Regions from separate parts of the Pseudomonas sp. GW821-FHT02C04 genome, predicted to be linked through region 2. Evidence: riboswitches for the same ligand, from Rfam matches in the RefSeq annotation. Region 2 holds a riboswitch; each other region holds the start of a gene.
The links. A riboswitch is a leader RNA that binds a small molecule or an ion and turns the genes downstream of it on or off. The one in region 2 is predicted to bind cobalamin.
Positions count from the first base shown of each region.

Region 1: it holds a riboswitch for cobalamin, as region 2 does, so the genes downstream of both, cobO (cob(I)yrinic acid a,c-diamide adenosyltransferase) here and cobW (cobalamin biosynthesis protein CobW) in region 2, are expected to answer to the same signal.
Region 3: it holds a riboswitch for cobalamin, as region 2 does, so the genes downstream of both, AC07VV_RS02650 (TonB-dependent receptor plug domain-containing protein) here and cobW (cobalamin biosynthesis protein CobW) in region 2, are expected to answer to the same signal.

Region 1 is NZ_JBWKVT010000003.1:32,791-37,979, forward strand. It holds gene cobD (threonine-phosphate decarboxylase CobD) at 1-105, opposite strand, end outside; gene cbiB (adenosylcobinamide-phosphate synthase CbiB) at 98-1,006, opposite strand; gene bluB (5,6-dimethylbenzimidazole synthase) at 1,003-1,653, opposite strand; gene AC07VV_RS12075 (cobyrinic acid a,c-diamide synthase CobB) at 1,650-2,945, opposite strand; gene cobO (cob(I)yrinic acid a,c-diamide adenosyltransferase) at 2,942-3,553, opposite strand; cobalamin riboswitch at 3,635-3,860, opposite strand; gene AC07VV_RS12085 (hypothetical protein) at 4,027-4,611, shown strand; gene AC07VV_RS12090 (PQQ-dependent sugar dehydrogenase) at 4,678-5,189, shown strand, end outside.
Region 2 is NZ_JBWKVT010000001.1:1,238,620-1,243,808, reverse strand. It holds gene AC07VV_RS05660 (CbtA family protein) at 1-515, opposite strand, end outside; gene AC07VV_RS05655 (CbtB domain-containing protein) at 527-724, opposite strand; cobalamin riboswitch at 847-1,068, opposite strand; cobalamin riboswitch at 1,813-2,022, shown strand; gene cobW (cobalamin biosynthesis protein CobW) at 2,122-3,195, shown strand; gene cobN (cobaltochelatase subunit CobN) at 3,199-5,189, shown strand, end outside.
Region 3 is NZ_JBWKVT010000001.1:596,684-601,872, reverse strand. It holds gene AC07VV_RS02660 (LysR family transcriptional regulator) at 27-929, shown strand; gene AC07VV_RS02655 (NAD(P)/FAD-dependent oxidoreductase) at 953-2,026, shown strand; cobalamin riboswitch at 2,101-2,306, shown strand; gene AC07VV_RS02650 (TonB-dependent receptor plug domain-containing protein) at 2,399-4,336, shown strand; gene AC07VV_RS02645 ((2Fe-2S) ferredoxin domain-containing protein) at 4,336-4,695, shown strand; gene AC07VV_RS02640 (ABC transporter substrate-binding protein) at 4,692-5,189, shown strand, end outside.

The sequences.
Region 1 (5,189 bases), on a different contig from region 2:
CGGAAACGGCCACGGCGCCAGGCCGGTGGACAGGTCGAGCCAGTCTTCTTCCGCGATGCCGTATTCGAGCGCCGCCCTGCGCAGCCGGCCACCGTGCTCAAGCATAGAATTCAGCCCCCACGCAGAGAATCAGCAGCCATAACCATACCCCGCGCTGGACCAATTGCCAGCCACGATCGATGGAATCGGCGTCGGCTGGCGTGCCTTCGCCCAGTTGCGGACGCTCGTGCAGCTCGCCGTGATAGATCGCCGGCCCGCCCAACTCGACACCCAGCGCACCTGCGCCGGCGGCCATCACTGGACCTGCGTTCGGGCTGTCCCATTTCGGCGCCTGCGTTCTCCAGCATTTCAGTGCGAGTCGGGTCTTGCCCAGCAGCGCGTAGGTCAACGCCACCAGCCGCGCAGGAATGTAGTTGAGGACGTCGTCGATCTTCGCCGCCGCCCAGCCGAAACGCTCGAAACGCTCGTTGCGATAGCCCCACATCGCGTCGAGCGTGTTGCTCAGGCGATAGAGCACCACGCCCGGCGCACCGGCCACGGCAAACCAGAACAGTGCGGCGAACACTGCATCGCTGCCGTTCTCCAGCACCGATTCAGTGGCGGCGCGGGCGACAGCGGTGCTGTCCAGTTCGCTGGTCTGACGGCTGACCAGATACCCCACGCGCTTGCGCGCCTCTTCCAGATCATCGCTGCGCAGGGCCTTGGCCACCGGCTCGACGTGCTCGCCGAGGCTGCGCATGCCGAGGGCGCAATACAGCGCGAGAATCTCGACCACCCAGCCTACATACGGCGCCCAGGACAATGCCGTGGCGAGCAGGGTCAGCGGCAGCACTGCAATCACCCACGCGGTGACGCCATGGCTGCGCCAGCCGCGACCGCCGCTATTGAAACGTTGCTCGATGCGCCCGGCGAAATTGCCGAACGCCACCAGCGGATGCCAGCGTTTCGGTTCACCCAGCAGCGCGTCCAGCGCAACCGCGGCGACACTCAACAACGCCACACTCATTGACTCACTCCCCAGAAATTTTCATACAGCAGCTCATTGAGCGGACGCGCCTGCGCCCACCCTTCGAGTACCAGCATCGGCGCCGGATAGAATTCCTTGACCGGCCCCAGACAAAGAACCGCCAGCGGCTTGGCCCCGGCCGGCAGTTTCAGCAGATCGGCCAGCGCCTGCGGTTCGAACAGCGACACCCAGCCCATGCCCAGGCCTTCGGCGCGCGCCGCCAGCCACAGGTTCTGGATCGCGCAAGACAATGAGGCCATGTCCATTTCCGGCAGCGTGCGACGGCCGAAAATGTGTCGCTCGCGATCGTCCATCAAGGCTGCGACCAACACTTCGGCACAGTCATTGATGCCTTCGACCTTGAGCTTCATGAACTCGTCGCTGCGCTCGCCGAGGGCTTCGGCGGTGCGTACGCGCTCTTCTTCAACAAGGTTCTGGATCTGGCCACGCAGCGCGCGGTCGCTGATGCGGATGAAGCGCCACGGCTGCATCAGGCCGACGCTCGGTGCCTGATGTGCGGCTTCAAGCAATCGGCGAAGCAATTCAGGCTCGACCGTGCCGCCGCTGAAGTGGCGCATGTCGCGACGTTCGGCGATGGCGCGATAGACCGCTTCGCGCTCGGTTTCAGTGAAGGCGTTGTCGGTCATGGTACCAACAGTGTGGCAATCGCCGACGGATTCGACGGGAAGTAAAAATGCACGTACGAGGCAGTCATCCGCCCTTCCCGATACACCGCTTCGGCGCCACGCCCGCCATTGGGGCTGTGGCCGCGGGCGATGGGGGTCAGTTCGGTGGTGGTCAGGGAATGGTGATAAGTGTGGCCGCGCAGCAAGCCTTCCGGCAGTTCGACGGATTGCAGGGCCAGCGCTGCCAGACGCTTCTGCATCACCGCATCACCCTTGAGCAAACCGACCAGTCCGGCGCGGGTGCCTTCGACATCGGTCAACGAATCGAGCAAATACAACATGCCACCACATTCGGCGAGCAACGGTTTGCCGGCGGCGTGATGCGCGCGGATCGCGTCGAGCATGGAGGCGTTCTGCGACAAGGCAACGTGATGCAATTCCGGATAACCGCCGGGCAGGTACAAGCTGTCGGCCTCGGGCAATTGCGTATCGCGGATCGGCGAGAAGAAGCTCAACTCCGCGCCCATCGCCCGCAACAGATCAAGACTGGCGCCATAGGTGAAGGCAAACGCCTCGTCCCGGGCGACGGCAATTCGCACGCCTTCGAGCAGTCTTTCGGTCTTCACGATTTCAGGCGCGGCGAATTCGACGGCCGGTGGCAGCGCTACCTCGCAGGTGCTGGCCAGCGCTTCGGCGGCGGCGTCGAGGCGCACGTCGAGATCATTGAGTTCGCTGGCCTGCACCAGACCGAGATGGCGGCTTGGCAGTTCGATCCCGGTTTCCCGGGACAACGCGCCGTACCAGCGCAGGCCTTCGGTGAGACTGCCTTCCAGCAATTGCGCATGGCGTACCGTGCCGACGCGGTTGGCCAGCACGCCGGCAAACGGCAGGTCCGGCTGATAGCGCGCCAGACCCAGGGCCAGCGCACCAAACGTCTGAGCCATGGCCGTGCCATCGATCACGCCGAGTACCGGCACGCCGAAATGCCGCGCCAGATCGGCGCTCGACGGCGTGCCGTCGAACAAGCCCATCACGCCTTCGATCAGGATCAGATCGGCTTCAGCGGCGGCTTCCCACAGCAGTCGACGACTTTCCTGCTCGCCGACCATCCACATATCCAGTTGATAGACCGGCGCACCGCTGGCGCGCTCTAGGATCATCGGGTCAAGAAAGTCCGGGCCGCACTTGAACACGCGGACCTTGCGCCCCTGATTGCGGTGCAGACGGGCCAGCGCGGCGGTGACGGTGGTCTTGCCCTGGCCGGAGGCCGGCGCGGCGATCAGTACCGCCGGGCAGTGACGTGGTTGATTCAAAGTTCGACGCCTTTCTGCGCTTTGATACCGGCCTGGAAGGCGTGTTTGATCATGCCCATTTCGGTGACGGTGTCGCCCATCTCGATCATTTCCGGCTTGGCAGCGCGGCCGGTGACGATCACATGCTGCATCGGCGGACGGGCCTGCAGATCGCTGAGCACCTGATCCAGATCGAGGTAACCGTGCTTGAGGGCGATGTTCAGCTCATCGAGCACCACCAGGCCGATCGACGGATCACGCAGCAGCTCACGGGAGACTTCCCAGGCAGCCTCGGCAGCGGCGATGTCGCGCTGGCGGTCCTGGGTTTCCCAGGTGAAACCTTCGCCCATCACATGAAAACGTACCTGCTCGGGGAAGCGGCGGAAGAACAGCTCCTCCCCGGTGCTGTTGCGGCCCTTGATGAACTGCACCACGCCGCACTGCATGCCGTGGCCCATGGCGCGGGCGAGCATGCCGAACGCCGAGCTGCTTTTGCCTTTGCCATTGCCGGTCAGCACCAGCACCAGGCCGCATTCGTCTGGCGAATTGGCGATGCGCTCGTCGATCACGGCTTTTTTGCGCTGCATGCGCGCCAGATGGCGCTCGTCGCGTTCGGGGGAATCAGTCATGGGGGAGCTCTCCGTTGAGGCTGGATAACGGCGGGCAGGCACAAGAATAGAAGGCAACAAGCCTGGCATCGCCCACCGTGATGCCGCTGGATGGATCAGGCCGGTCTCCGGGCTCATGAGCGGCCTTGGCCTGGCTGCGCGCCTTCCCGCTTTGCAGCAGTGGCATCGGACGCAGCTTTTACTCATTTACCGTTGCGGGGGCAGCGCCGGGATCGTGAGGATTCTTCGCTTGAAGACCCGCCTCACCGGCTTCCCTGTTTCACTCTGTCGACAGCGGTCACAGAGCACCTGAAACAAGCCGCGAAGGTTAGAGGGTTGGGGGGGGAGCGTCAAATGAAGAGGCCCCCTGAAAGCGAATAACTGCCGTCGATCAATTATCTGACGCCAATCTTGTGCCACACTGTCAGCAGTGATATCAAAGAGCCATGTTTTTTGACTGCAGAGAGCACATCACAATAACAAGGGAGAGCACCATGCAAGGCATGATCATCAGCAATCCGCGGCTGGAATTCCTGCGCCCGGTGCTGGAACGCTGGTTTGACTGTATCGACCGCTACAACGCCGTGCGCGGCGACAACGACACGCCGTACTGGCATGACGAAAAAGCCAACCTCGGCCTATTGTCCGCCGCCGCGTGGATGGCCGAACTGGTCACCCTGCGCGATACCGCCACCCGCAAGCAGAACGAGGAAGGCGAACGCAACGCCCGCGCCGACCTGTTCCTGGCCGGCGCCGAAGATCGCGCGTACATCCAGGCGACGCAACGCTGGCCGCGCGTCAACAGCCTGAATCTGACCCAGGCCCTGGCCGATATCACCAGCGACGCCAAGCGCATCAGCTACGCCAGCGATCTCAAGCTCGGCTGCCTGTTCGTCGCCCCACAGAAAGCCCAGCACAGCGCCAGCCCCGAGGAACTGCAGGACATGGTCGACGACCTGCAAAAGGAACACACCTGCGCCGTCGCCTGGTATTTCCCCTACGCCTATCGCAAATTGCGCAGCGAGGCCGGCAACTACCACCCCGGCATTGCCGTGCTGTTCAAGGAAGCTCGCGGCTGAGGGGTGGAACCATCGGGCTCGCGCACTTCTCTATGATTAGGAATGCATTCATAGGGAAGATCAGTAATGCGCAAGCCCCACCTCGTTTTCGTCATCGCACTCGCCGGAGGGCTCACCGCCTGTGGTGAATCCTCCAGCCTGCAAGTCTCGGACGGCACCGGCCCGTCCCCCAAACTGCCCGAGCCGAACAAGACCCTGATCCCGACGGTGAACATCGCCCCGGCGATCGGCTGGCCGGCCGGCGCAAAACCGACGCCAGCGACGGGCACTCAAGTGGCGGCGTTTGCCGAGAATCTCGATCACCCGCGCTGGCTCTACGTACTGCCCAACGGCGATGTCCTGGTGGCAGAAACCAATGCCCCGCCAAAACCGGACGACGGCAAAGGCATACGTGGCTGGGTGATGAAAAAAGTCATGGGTCGCGCCGGCGCCGGGGTTCCCAGCCCGAATCGCATCACCCTGTTGCGCGACGCTGATCACGATGGCGTGGCCGAAACCCGCACGGTATTTCTACAAAATCTGAATTCTCCGTTCGGTATGACCCTGGTCGGCAACGATCTGTACGTCGCCGACACCGA
Region 2 (5,189 bases):
GCCACGCCGAGGATCTTCAGCAGCCAGTTGCCACCGAACGCGATCAACGCCAGGCCGACAGCGGTCGACGCGGCAGTGCCGATCCACCACATCTGACGCGACGCCAGGTCTGCGGCAGCGGTGCCCGGCAGCTCAGGCGGCAGACCCAGTGTCGGGGCGAGCACGAAAGTCGCGTAACCCGCCAGACCCCAGAGCAGGCCTTGCGAGGTCTTGGTCGGTGCACGCAGGGTGTACAGACCGGCCAGCATCAGGGCAAAACCCACGGCCACGACCAGATTGCCGCCGGTTGTAGAAACCACGCGCTGCCAGCCGTTTTCCGGCTCCCAGGCTTCGGCATCGTGGGTGTGGGCGGCGGTGCCGGCGGCGTGTTCGTGAACGGCGGCAACCGGCTCGGCTTTCTCGAAGGTCTCTGCCTGAAGAATCAGCGGCGACACCCAGAAGCTTTGCAGCAACGTCAGGAGCAGGGCGGCCAGAAGGCCGGTGAAACCTGCGGTCTGCGCAATACGCTTGATCATGTCGTCAGGTCTCAGTGGCACGGGAACGCGGCGCTGTGGCGGGTATCGTGAGCGGCGTTGTGAACCGCTTCGATGTGCGAGAAACCGGCGAAGTAGACCAGGCTGGCACCCAGGATCGACGCGAAGATCGCAGCGGTCAGGCGTTGGCTCAGGGTGGTGGTGCTGGAGATTTTGTCCGTGTTGCTGCCGGTGCTGCTGATGATCGACATGGCGCTTCCCTCTGGAGTGTCAGCGGGTGAACGGTGCGCATGAAAACCCCTGCGAGTCGGGCACGCAGAGGTTCGAACAGCGCCCGCCCACCGCGGGTTTGTTATGTTCAGTGACGCAAGATGCGCACTGTGTGTTGCGGGCCGGTCTCCGGGCTCACGAGGGGTTGGCGTCAGGCCGACCTGCAAGCGTCACCTTCCCATGCCCTTGGGCACAGTGGATCTGACGCTTCGCTCGCTTACCGTTGCGGGGGCAGCACCGGACTGACATGGCTTTAGAGTAAAGCACATGATTCACCGGTTTCCCGTTTCACCCTGTGAAGGGCACCCGTAACAAGTTGTGTAGGAGACCATGGGTTGGGGAATTTAGTCAATTTTGTGGGCATATCCGTTTTTGTGGGCATATCCGTTGCTGCGGTTATGGCCACTTAGGGTTCCGCCCTTACGGCGGGTCACTTTTTCCAAACGCCGAAAAAGTAACCAAAAAGGCTTTACCCTGACGTTCGGCCCCTCGCTGAGGCTCGGGGTTCCTTCGCTCCGGGATTGATCCGGGGGCATCGCCTACGGTTTGCTTCGCTGCACCTCCTCTCGATGTGTTTGGCTTCGCCAAACGGTCGCTGCGCTCCCACCCCCGGATCAATCCCTCCACTCAGCCTGCCGACGGGCCTTGAGATCAAAAGCTTTACTCGAGCTAACGCTCATCGTGGTGAGTGGTGAGTGGTGAGGGGGCTCTTGATCGGGCTTTGCTCTGGCTTTGGCTTTTGATTTTTTGCCCCTTCGGCAGGCCGAGCGGAGGTGTTCATCAGGGGGTAGGCGCGCAGCGCCGTGCGGCGAAGCCGCATACATCGAGAGGAGGTGCAGCGAAGCAAACCGTAGGCGATGCCCCCTGATGGACACCGTAGCGAGGGAACACTGAGCCTCAGCGAAGTGCCGTACGCCGGGGCCAAGACTTTTTGGTTACTTTTGAGGCGTTTGTCAAAAGTGACCCGCCGTAAGGGCGGAACCCTAGGAAGCCGTTACCGCAGCAACGGATATGCTCACAAATCCAAAAATCAAAAAACAACGGCCATTGACCCATCCCAATACCCTGCGTAGCCTTGCGCTTTCGAGGTTCTTCGGCCCACGCCGAAGCTAAGAAGGGAACGCGGTCCAAGCCGCGGCTGCCCCCGCAACTGTGAACGGTGCTGTTCGCTGCCACGCCACTGCCAACTCAATCCAGAGCCAGCGGGAAGGCGCAGCGAATACCGGGCCAAGGCCCGAACACCGTCAGCCAGGAGACCTGCCTCGTCACAGATTCTCACTTTCAACCGGGCGGGGTGATCCGGTGGCGAACTCTCCAGGCACGCACCCGCGTTGCCGGTCTCGTCCCGTATGCCCGCCACCTTGCCAAAGGGCATCCGATGAAAACACTGGCCAAACTCCCCGTCACCATCGTCACCGGTTTCCTCGGCTCGGGTAAAACCACCTTGCTGCGGCACATGCTCGACAACGCTCAGGGTCGCCGCATCGCGGTGATCGTCAACGAGTTTGGCGAGCTGGGCATCGACGGTGAAATCCTCAAGCAGTGCACCATCGGCTGCACCGAAGAAGAAGCCACCGGTCGCGTCTACGAACTGGCCAACGGCTGCCTGTGCTGCACCGTTCAGGAAGAGTTCTTCCCGGTGATGCGCGAACTGGTGGCCCGTCGCGGTGACCTCGACCACATCCTCATCGAAACTTCGGGCCTGGCTCTGCCAAAACCGCTGGTGCAAGCCTTCCAGTGGCCGGAAATCCGTAGTGCCTGCACCGTTGACGCGGTGATCACCGTGGTCGACAGCCCGGCCGTGGCCGCCGGCACCTTCGCCGCGTTCCCGGATCAGGTCGATGCCCAGCGCAAGCTCGATCCGAACCTGGACCACGAATCGCCACTGCACGAGCTGTTCGCCGACCAACTGGCCAGCGCCGACCTGGTGATCCTCAACAAGGCCGACCAGACCAGCCCTGAAGACCTCGCTCGCGTGCGTCTGGAAGTCGCCGAGGAGCTGCCGCCAGCGGTGAAAATCATCGAAGCCAGCAACGGTCGCCTGCCGCTGGACGTGCTGATCGGCCTCGGTGCCGGTTCCGAAGAGCACATCGACAGCCGTCACAGCCATCACGATCACCACCACGGTGAAGGCGATGACGATCACGACGACCACGATCACGATGCTTTCGACTCAATCTCCATCGAACTGCCGCAAGCTGACGAAAGCCTGCTGCTCGACGCGCTGACGCAACTGGTGGTTCAGCACGGCATCCTACGGGTCAAAGGCTTCGCGGCGATCCCGAACAAGCCGATGCGCTTGCTGATCCAGGGCGTGGGCACGCGTTTCGACAAGCATTTCGACCGTCAATGGGGCGCCGATGAGGCACGTGTGACGCGTCTGGTGTTGATCGGCCAGGAACTGGACGCCGCCCAGCTCGAAGCGCAACTGCGCACCGCGCTCAGCGTTTAAGCCATGCACCTGCTCAGGACCCAGCCCGGCGGTTTCGTGTCGGATGACAACATTGCCGACCTTGGACAAACCCCCGCCGAGCTGGTGATCCTGTGCAGCGGCGACTCCAGCCTTGCGCTGCTCGCCGAAGCCGCGCAGCAGCTGCCCGAAGATTACCCGAGCGTGCGGCTGGCCAACCCGATGCAGGTGCAGAACCATGCGTCGGTCGACCTGTACGTCGATGAAGTGCTGCGTCACGCCAAGGTCATTCTGATCTCGCTGCACGGCGGCATCGCTTATTGGCGGTATGGCGTCGAGCGATTGGTCGAGTTGTCCGAGCGTGGTGTGCAGGTGATTCTGGTGCCGGGCGATGACCGTCCCGACCCGGAGCTCAGCGACTTGAGCACCGTGGGTGCCGAGGATCGTGACCGGCTCTGGCAGTTTCTTCGTCAGGGCGGCATGGGCAATGCGCTGGACTTCTTCCGCTGTCTGGCCAATCGCTGGCTGGCGCGGGATTACGTGTGGGGCGAGCCGCAAACGCTGCCGCGCACGGCGATTTACCACCCAAATAAAAACACCGCCGCACTGAGCGACTGGCAAGCCGATTGGCGGCCCGGTCAACCGGTGGCGGCGGTGTTGTTTTACCGCTCGCATTTGCAGGCGGCAAACACGGCGTTTATCGACGTGTTCTGCCAACGGCTGCAGGCTGCCGGACTCAATCCGCTGCCGATTGCCGTGGCCAGTTTGAAAGAGCCCGGCTGCCTGTCGGTGGTCGAGGACTGGCTGGATGAGGTCGAGGCTGGGGTGACTCTGAACACCACCGGTTTCGCCCAGTCCAGCCCGGAAGCGCCGCATCTGCGGCCATTCCGTCGCAACATTCCGGTGATCCAGGCGATCTGCGCCCAGGACAACGAGCCAGGTTGGCGTGACAGCGAGCAAGGCCTCGGCCCTCGGGATCTGGCGATGCACATCGCCTTGCCGGAGCTCGACGGCCGGATTATCAGTCGGCCGATCAGCTTCAAGGACCTGGCCTGGCGCAGTGAGCGCAGTCAGTCCGATGTCGTGTGTTATCGGGCGCAGCCTGAACGCATGGATTTCGTCGCAGAACTGGCGCGACGCTGGGTCGATCTGGCGCGGGTGCCGAACGCTGAAAAGCGCATCGCCCTGATCCTCGCCAACTACCCGACCCGTGACGGGCGCATCGGCAACGGCGTCGGTCTCGACACACCGGCCGCCGCGCTGAATATCCTGCGGGCGTTGCAGGCCGAGGGTTATCCGCTGCCGTCCGAACTGCCGGACAGCGGCACGGAACTGATCCGGCAACTGCTCGGCGGTGTCAGCAACGACCTCGACACCCTCGACCAGCGCCCGTGCCAGCAAAGTCTGGCGATGAACGACTACCTGACGATGTTCAACGCACTGCCCGAAGCCAATCGCGTGGCGGTGCTGGAACGTTGGGGTTCGCCGCAAAACGATCCGATGTGCCGTGACGGGCGGATGATGATCGCCGGCCTGCGGTTTGGCCTGACCTTTATCGGTATTCAGCCGGCGCGGGGATATCAGGTCGACCCGAGCGCGGTGTATCACGATCCGGATCTGGTGCCGCCGCACGCGTATCTCGCGTTCTATTTCTGGCTGCGCCAGACCTACGGCGCTCACTGCGTGATCCATGTCGGCAAGCACGGCAACCTCGAATGGCTGCCGGGCAAAGGCGTGGGCCTGTCGGAGAACTGCTGGCCGGACGCGCTGCTCGGGCCGCTGCCGAATATCTATCCGTTCATCGTCAACGACCCGGGCGAGGGCGCCCAGGCCAAGCGTCGCACTCAAGCCGTGATCATCGACCACTTGATGCCGCCGCTGACCCGCGCCGAAACCTACGGTCCGTTGCGCAATCTCGAATTGTTGGCCGACGAGTATTACGAAGCGCAGTTGCTCGATCCGCGCCGCGCCCGGGAATTGCAACGCGACATTCTGCAACTGGTGCGGGACACGCAGATCGATCGCGAACTGCAACT
Region 3 (5,189 bases), 640 kb from region 2:
GCCCATGGCGACTCAAGGACACAGGCATGATCTCCGATCCAGGCACACCGACACTCGATCAACTGCGCGTATTCCTGACTGTCGTCGAAGTCGGCAGTTTTGCAGCCGCTGCGCGCAAGCTTCACCGGGCGACGTCGGTGATCAGCTACTCGATCGCCAACCTTGAGATGCAATTGGGCGTCACCTTGTTCGATCGCGAAACCACCCGCAAACCTCAACTCACCGACGCCGGCCGCACCGTGCTGGCCGAAGCCCGGACCATCGCCAACGGTGTGCACGGCTTGCGGGCCAAGGTCAAAGGCCTGTTGCAGGGGCTGGAAGCCGAAGTGCATGTGGTGCTCGACGTGATGCTGCCTGCCGAGCGCGTGGTGGATGCGCTGAAATCCTTTCGGGAAGAATTCCCCACCGTCGCCTTGCACCTGCACATGGAAGCACTCGGCGCCGTGACCGAACGGGTGATCAATCGCGGCGCGGTGGTCGGCGTCAGCGGGCCGATGAACGACGGCATCAACGGCATCGAAAGAATAGGCATCGGCAGCGTCGAGCTGATTCCGGTGGCGGCGCCGAATCATCCGCTGGCCTCAGGCGAAACCAACGTTCCGGGTGCCGGGCGCGAGCACACGCAACTGGTGCTGTCCGACCGCTCGCGACTGACCCAGGACAAGGAGTTCGCCGTGCTGAGCAACCGCACCTGGCGCCTGGCGGACCTGGGCGCCAAACACATGTTGCTGCGCGAGGGCATCGGCTGGGGGAACATGCCGAAGCCGATGATTCAGGAGGATCTGGACAGCGGCCGACTGGTACAACTGAATTTGTCGGAGTACGCCAGCGGGCAATACACCTTCGACGCCATCTATCGCACCGATGTGCCACCGGGGCCGGCGGCGCGGTGGTTGATCGAGCGCTTCATGCAACAGGTCACCGCGTAGCCAGATAAAAAATGGAGATTGAAATGGCAACAAGGACTGTCAAACGTGTCGTGGTCGTAGGTGCCGGCATCGTCGGCGCCTCTGTCGCGTATCACCTGGCCTGCAAGGGCGCGGAGGTGACCGTGGTCGAAGCTGGAGATATCGCAAGCGGCGTGACCGGGCGCTCGTTTGCATGGATCAACACCTCGCACAACGGGCCTGATCCTGTCGCGCAAATTCGTGGGGCGGCCATTCAGGAATACCGTCGACTCGAAGCACAGTTGCCCGGACTGGAGATTCGATGGACCGGTTCCCTTTCATACGGCGCGGGGTCGGAAACCGAGTCGCCAGCCGCCAATCCCCGCCCCTCCACAACGCGGTTGTCTCGTCAGCAAATTCTCGAACTTGAGCCCAATCTCAGGCATCCCCCGCAGAGCGCTTTTTACGATACCGAAGCCGGTGCGCTGGACGCCGTACAAGTCACCCACGCGTTGATTGCAGGTGCCCGGACACTTGGCGCAAAAGTGCTTACGCAAACCCGGGTGCTCGGTTTCACTACCCGCAATGCCAAGGTGACAGGCATCAAAACCGCAAAGGGCATCATCGACAGCGACGTGGTTGTATTGGCCGCCGGGACCGGTATCACGCAGCTGACGCAGGTTCTGAACCTGTCCCTTCCAATCGCGGCCTCTCCCGCCATTTTCATCCGCTACCGGATGCAACCCGATCGGGTGAACACGCTGATTTCCAGTCCTGAAATGGAAGTGAGACAAGGCTCGGAGGGGACGTTGCTGGCGGCGGAGGATTATCTGGACGACGCCCAGGAAAACCGCCCTGAAGCGATAGCGCTACGAACCGCAGCCGCCATCCGGGACGAATTGAGCGGGATCATTTCCATCGAACCGGAATCGTCCTGTGTCGGGCTCAGACCCATTGCTGCGGACGGCATACCCGTGATCGGCTATCTCCCCGGAGCCAATCACATCTACGTCTGCACGATGCATCCCGGCGTGACGTTGGCGGCAATTGTGGGTCGTCTGGCCAGTGAAGAAATTATCGAAGGAGAGGACTTCTCCGCGTTGAGCGCGTGCCGTCCCGGTCGATTTTTTCAGACGTGAGAACACTGGCGGTTGTCGAGAAATCAGCAACGGCAATCCGCAGCCCATGTTGACGAGCGGTCATCCGAATGTTCAGATGCCGCCCTGTTTCAGGTGTCCCATGCCGCCGTGCATGGGGTGAAACGGGAAACCGGTACGTTCCTTTCGAACAAGTCCGGTGCTGCCCCCGCAACGGTAGGCGCGTGATGCTTTCGACACACCACTGTGGCCAGACGGCCATGGGAAGGTGAAGGCGTCCATACGCGCGAGCCCGGAGACCGGCCTGAAATTCTGTTTGGCAAAATCCTGCGGTGGGCGGGCATGGGCCGGTGTCGGCGTGTGCGCGATGCCTTCTCCTGCATGCTCTTCTGCGAAGATCCTTTCGAGAAGACAATGATTCGACCTTTCAACACTCCGGCTCCATCCCTGTTGCTCGGCTGTCTGTTCAGCCCCCTGTTGCTGGCGGACGACGCGCCGCTCGAACTCACTCAGCAAATCGTGTCCGCGCCGTCCGTGGAGTCCACGACCGTGGCCGACATGGCACAGTTCGGCAGCAAGGTCGAGATCGTCACCCGCGAGCAGATCGAGCGCGCCGGCCCCAGCGCCGATGTCAGCCGCGTGATGCAGATGTTCATTCCCGGCCTGTACGTCGCGCCGAAAAACGGCCCGTTCGACTACGGCACCTATTCCCTGCTGGGCGGGCGCAACGATGACACGCTGATCCTGCTCGACGGCGTGCGTCTGAACAATCGCCTGTACGGCGGCCTGTATCTGGACACCCTGCCGGCCAACGCCATCGAACGCATCGAAGTGCTCAAAGGTGGGCAGAGCCTGCTGTTCGGCACGCAGGCCGTGTCCGGCGTGATCAACATCGTGACTCGCAGCCCGCAGAGCCGCAAAGCCTCCGGCGAAGTGAACATGGGCGTGGATACCTTCGGCGGCACCACCGAGGATGCGCGAGTCGAGAACATCTTCACCAACGGTTTCGGCGACCTGGGCTTGCTGGCCTACGTCAGTCATAACGTTTCGGATGGCTATCAGCCGTTTCGCAATCGCGACATCAAGAACGACAGCAACAAGAAGCGCGCCTACGAAGTCACCACCTTCGGCGGCAAGGCGATTCAGTCCTTTGGCGACGATGCGCGGATGGAATTGTTCTACCAATACGCCGACGCCAACCTCGACTTCGCCCGGCCGGTCGACAACCACAAGACCACCAACGACCGCGTCCAGCAGATCGCCACGGCGACCTTCGAACAGCCCCTCAACGAGCGCCTGAGCTATTTCGTCAAAGGCCACATCAACGACTGGGACACCCGCTACACGCGCATCAACAACACCGCCAATGGCGGCACCAGAACCATCAATCACAACGACTACTGGGGCTTCACCGACTGGGGTGTGCAGGCCGAAGGCAAGGCTGAATTGCCCGGCGGCCATGTGCTGGTGTTCGGTACAGACAACCAATGGTTCAAGGGCCAGGACGATGTGCTGATCATCGACAATGACAAGGCTGAAGCCCACGCGCTGTACACCCAGTTGCGCCCGCAGATCGACGCCCTGCCCGACTGGCACCCGAGCATCGGTATTCGTCACGAAGCCATGGGCGGCGGCGACAGTGCCACGGTCGGCATGCTCACTTCGCTGTATGACCTCAATGAACACTGGGCACTGCGCGGCCAGTACGGCACGGCCTACAAACTGCCGAACGCCGAGCAACTATTCGTCAACGAACCGGGCGACGAGTTGGGCAACCGCAACCTGAAACCAGAGAAAAGTCGCAACGCCGAACTCGGCCTCGACTACAAAGGCTTGCTGCTCGATCGCGAGTTCAGCGCCAGCGTCACCCTGTTCAAACGCAAGATCGACGACCTGATTACCCTCGACGACATCCAGTGGGTCAACGGCCAGGGACAGATCCAGATGCGCGGTTTCGAGGCGGACGCCAAACTGGCGCTCAACGAGCAATGGAGCCTGCAGGCGGACATGACCCGCAACCTCACCGAATCGCGCGCAGGCGTCACGCTCAACGACGTTCCGAGCTTCTTCGCCCGATCACGCGTCGGTTATGAGTCGGTTGACCGGATGTGGGGCGCCGGGGGTGCAATCCGCTACATTCGCGATGTGATCAGCTCGAAACAGGTCGAGTACGGCCATTACGCCGTGGTGGACGCCGATGCTTATCGCTACCTGGACGGCGCGCACCAGCACCGACTGAGCCTGCTGGTGGAAAACCTGTTCGACCGCGATTACGTCACCAGCCGTTCGAACAACGTCGACAACCTCGGACGGCCGTTCACCTCCGAAGTGCGCTACACGTACCGTTTCTGATGGCTGAAATCAAAACCATCGACGGCGTCGACACGCACCCGGACTGGTCGCATGTTCCCGCCCATGCCCGCCACGTCTTCCTCTGCACCGGCCCGCGCTGCACCCAGCGCGGCGCCTTGCAGATATGGAAAACCCTGCGTCGACACTTGCTGGCGCATGACCGCATCGAGACACCGGGCGGGGTTTTGCTGACCCGCACGCACTGTCAGTTCCCGTGCAACCTGGGGCCGGTCATGACGGTGTATCCGGAGACCTGCTGGTATGGCGTACGCAGCCACGCGGATGCGCAGCGGCTGGTCGAAGTGCACCTGGTGGGCGGCGAAGTGGTCGAGGATCTGTTGATCAAGGAGCGCTCGTGAGAACGCTGTGTTTTCTGGCGGGCGCCCTGCTCTGCGCTTCTCCGGTTCTGGCAGATGACTACCGCAATTGTGGCGAGACCTGGCACCTGCCGGCAACGCCACCGTCACGGATTGTCGCTCTAAATCAGCATGCGGCCGATCTTGTGTTGGCGTTGGGCGCGGGCCCGACGCTGGCAGGCGTTGCCTATCTGGATGACACCGGTACGCCTCAGACCGAATATTTCGGCGTGCCAGTGATCTCCCCCCGCTATCCGTCGAGCGAAGTGCTGTACGCGCAGAAACCGGATCTCGTGGTCGGCGGCTTCGCCACGGCGTTTGGCAACGGCGTGACGTCACGCAGCGGGCTGGGGCGCAACGGCGTGGCTTCGTATTTGCTGGAATCGGCCTGCAACGGACATTCACTGGATTACTTCGAACACATCCGCAACGACCTCTCGACCCTCGGCGCCTTGCTGCACCGACAACAGCGCGCTCGGGAACTGAGCGATGCGATG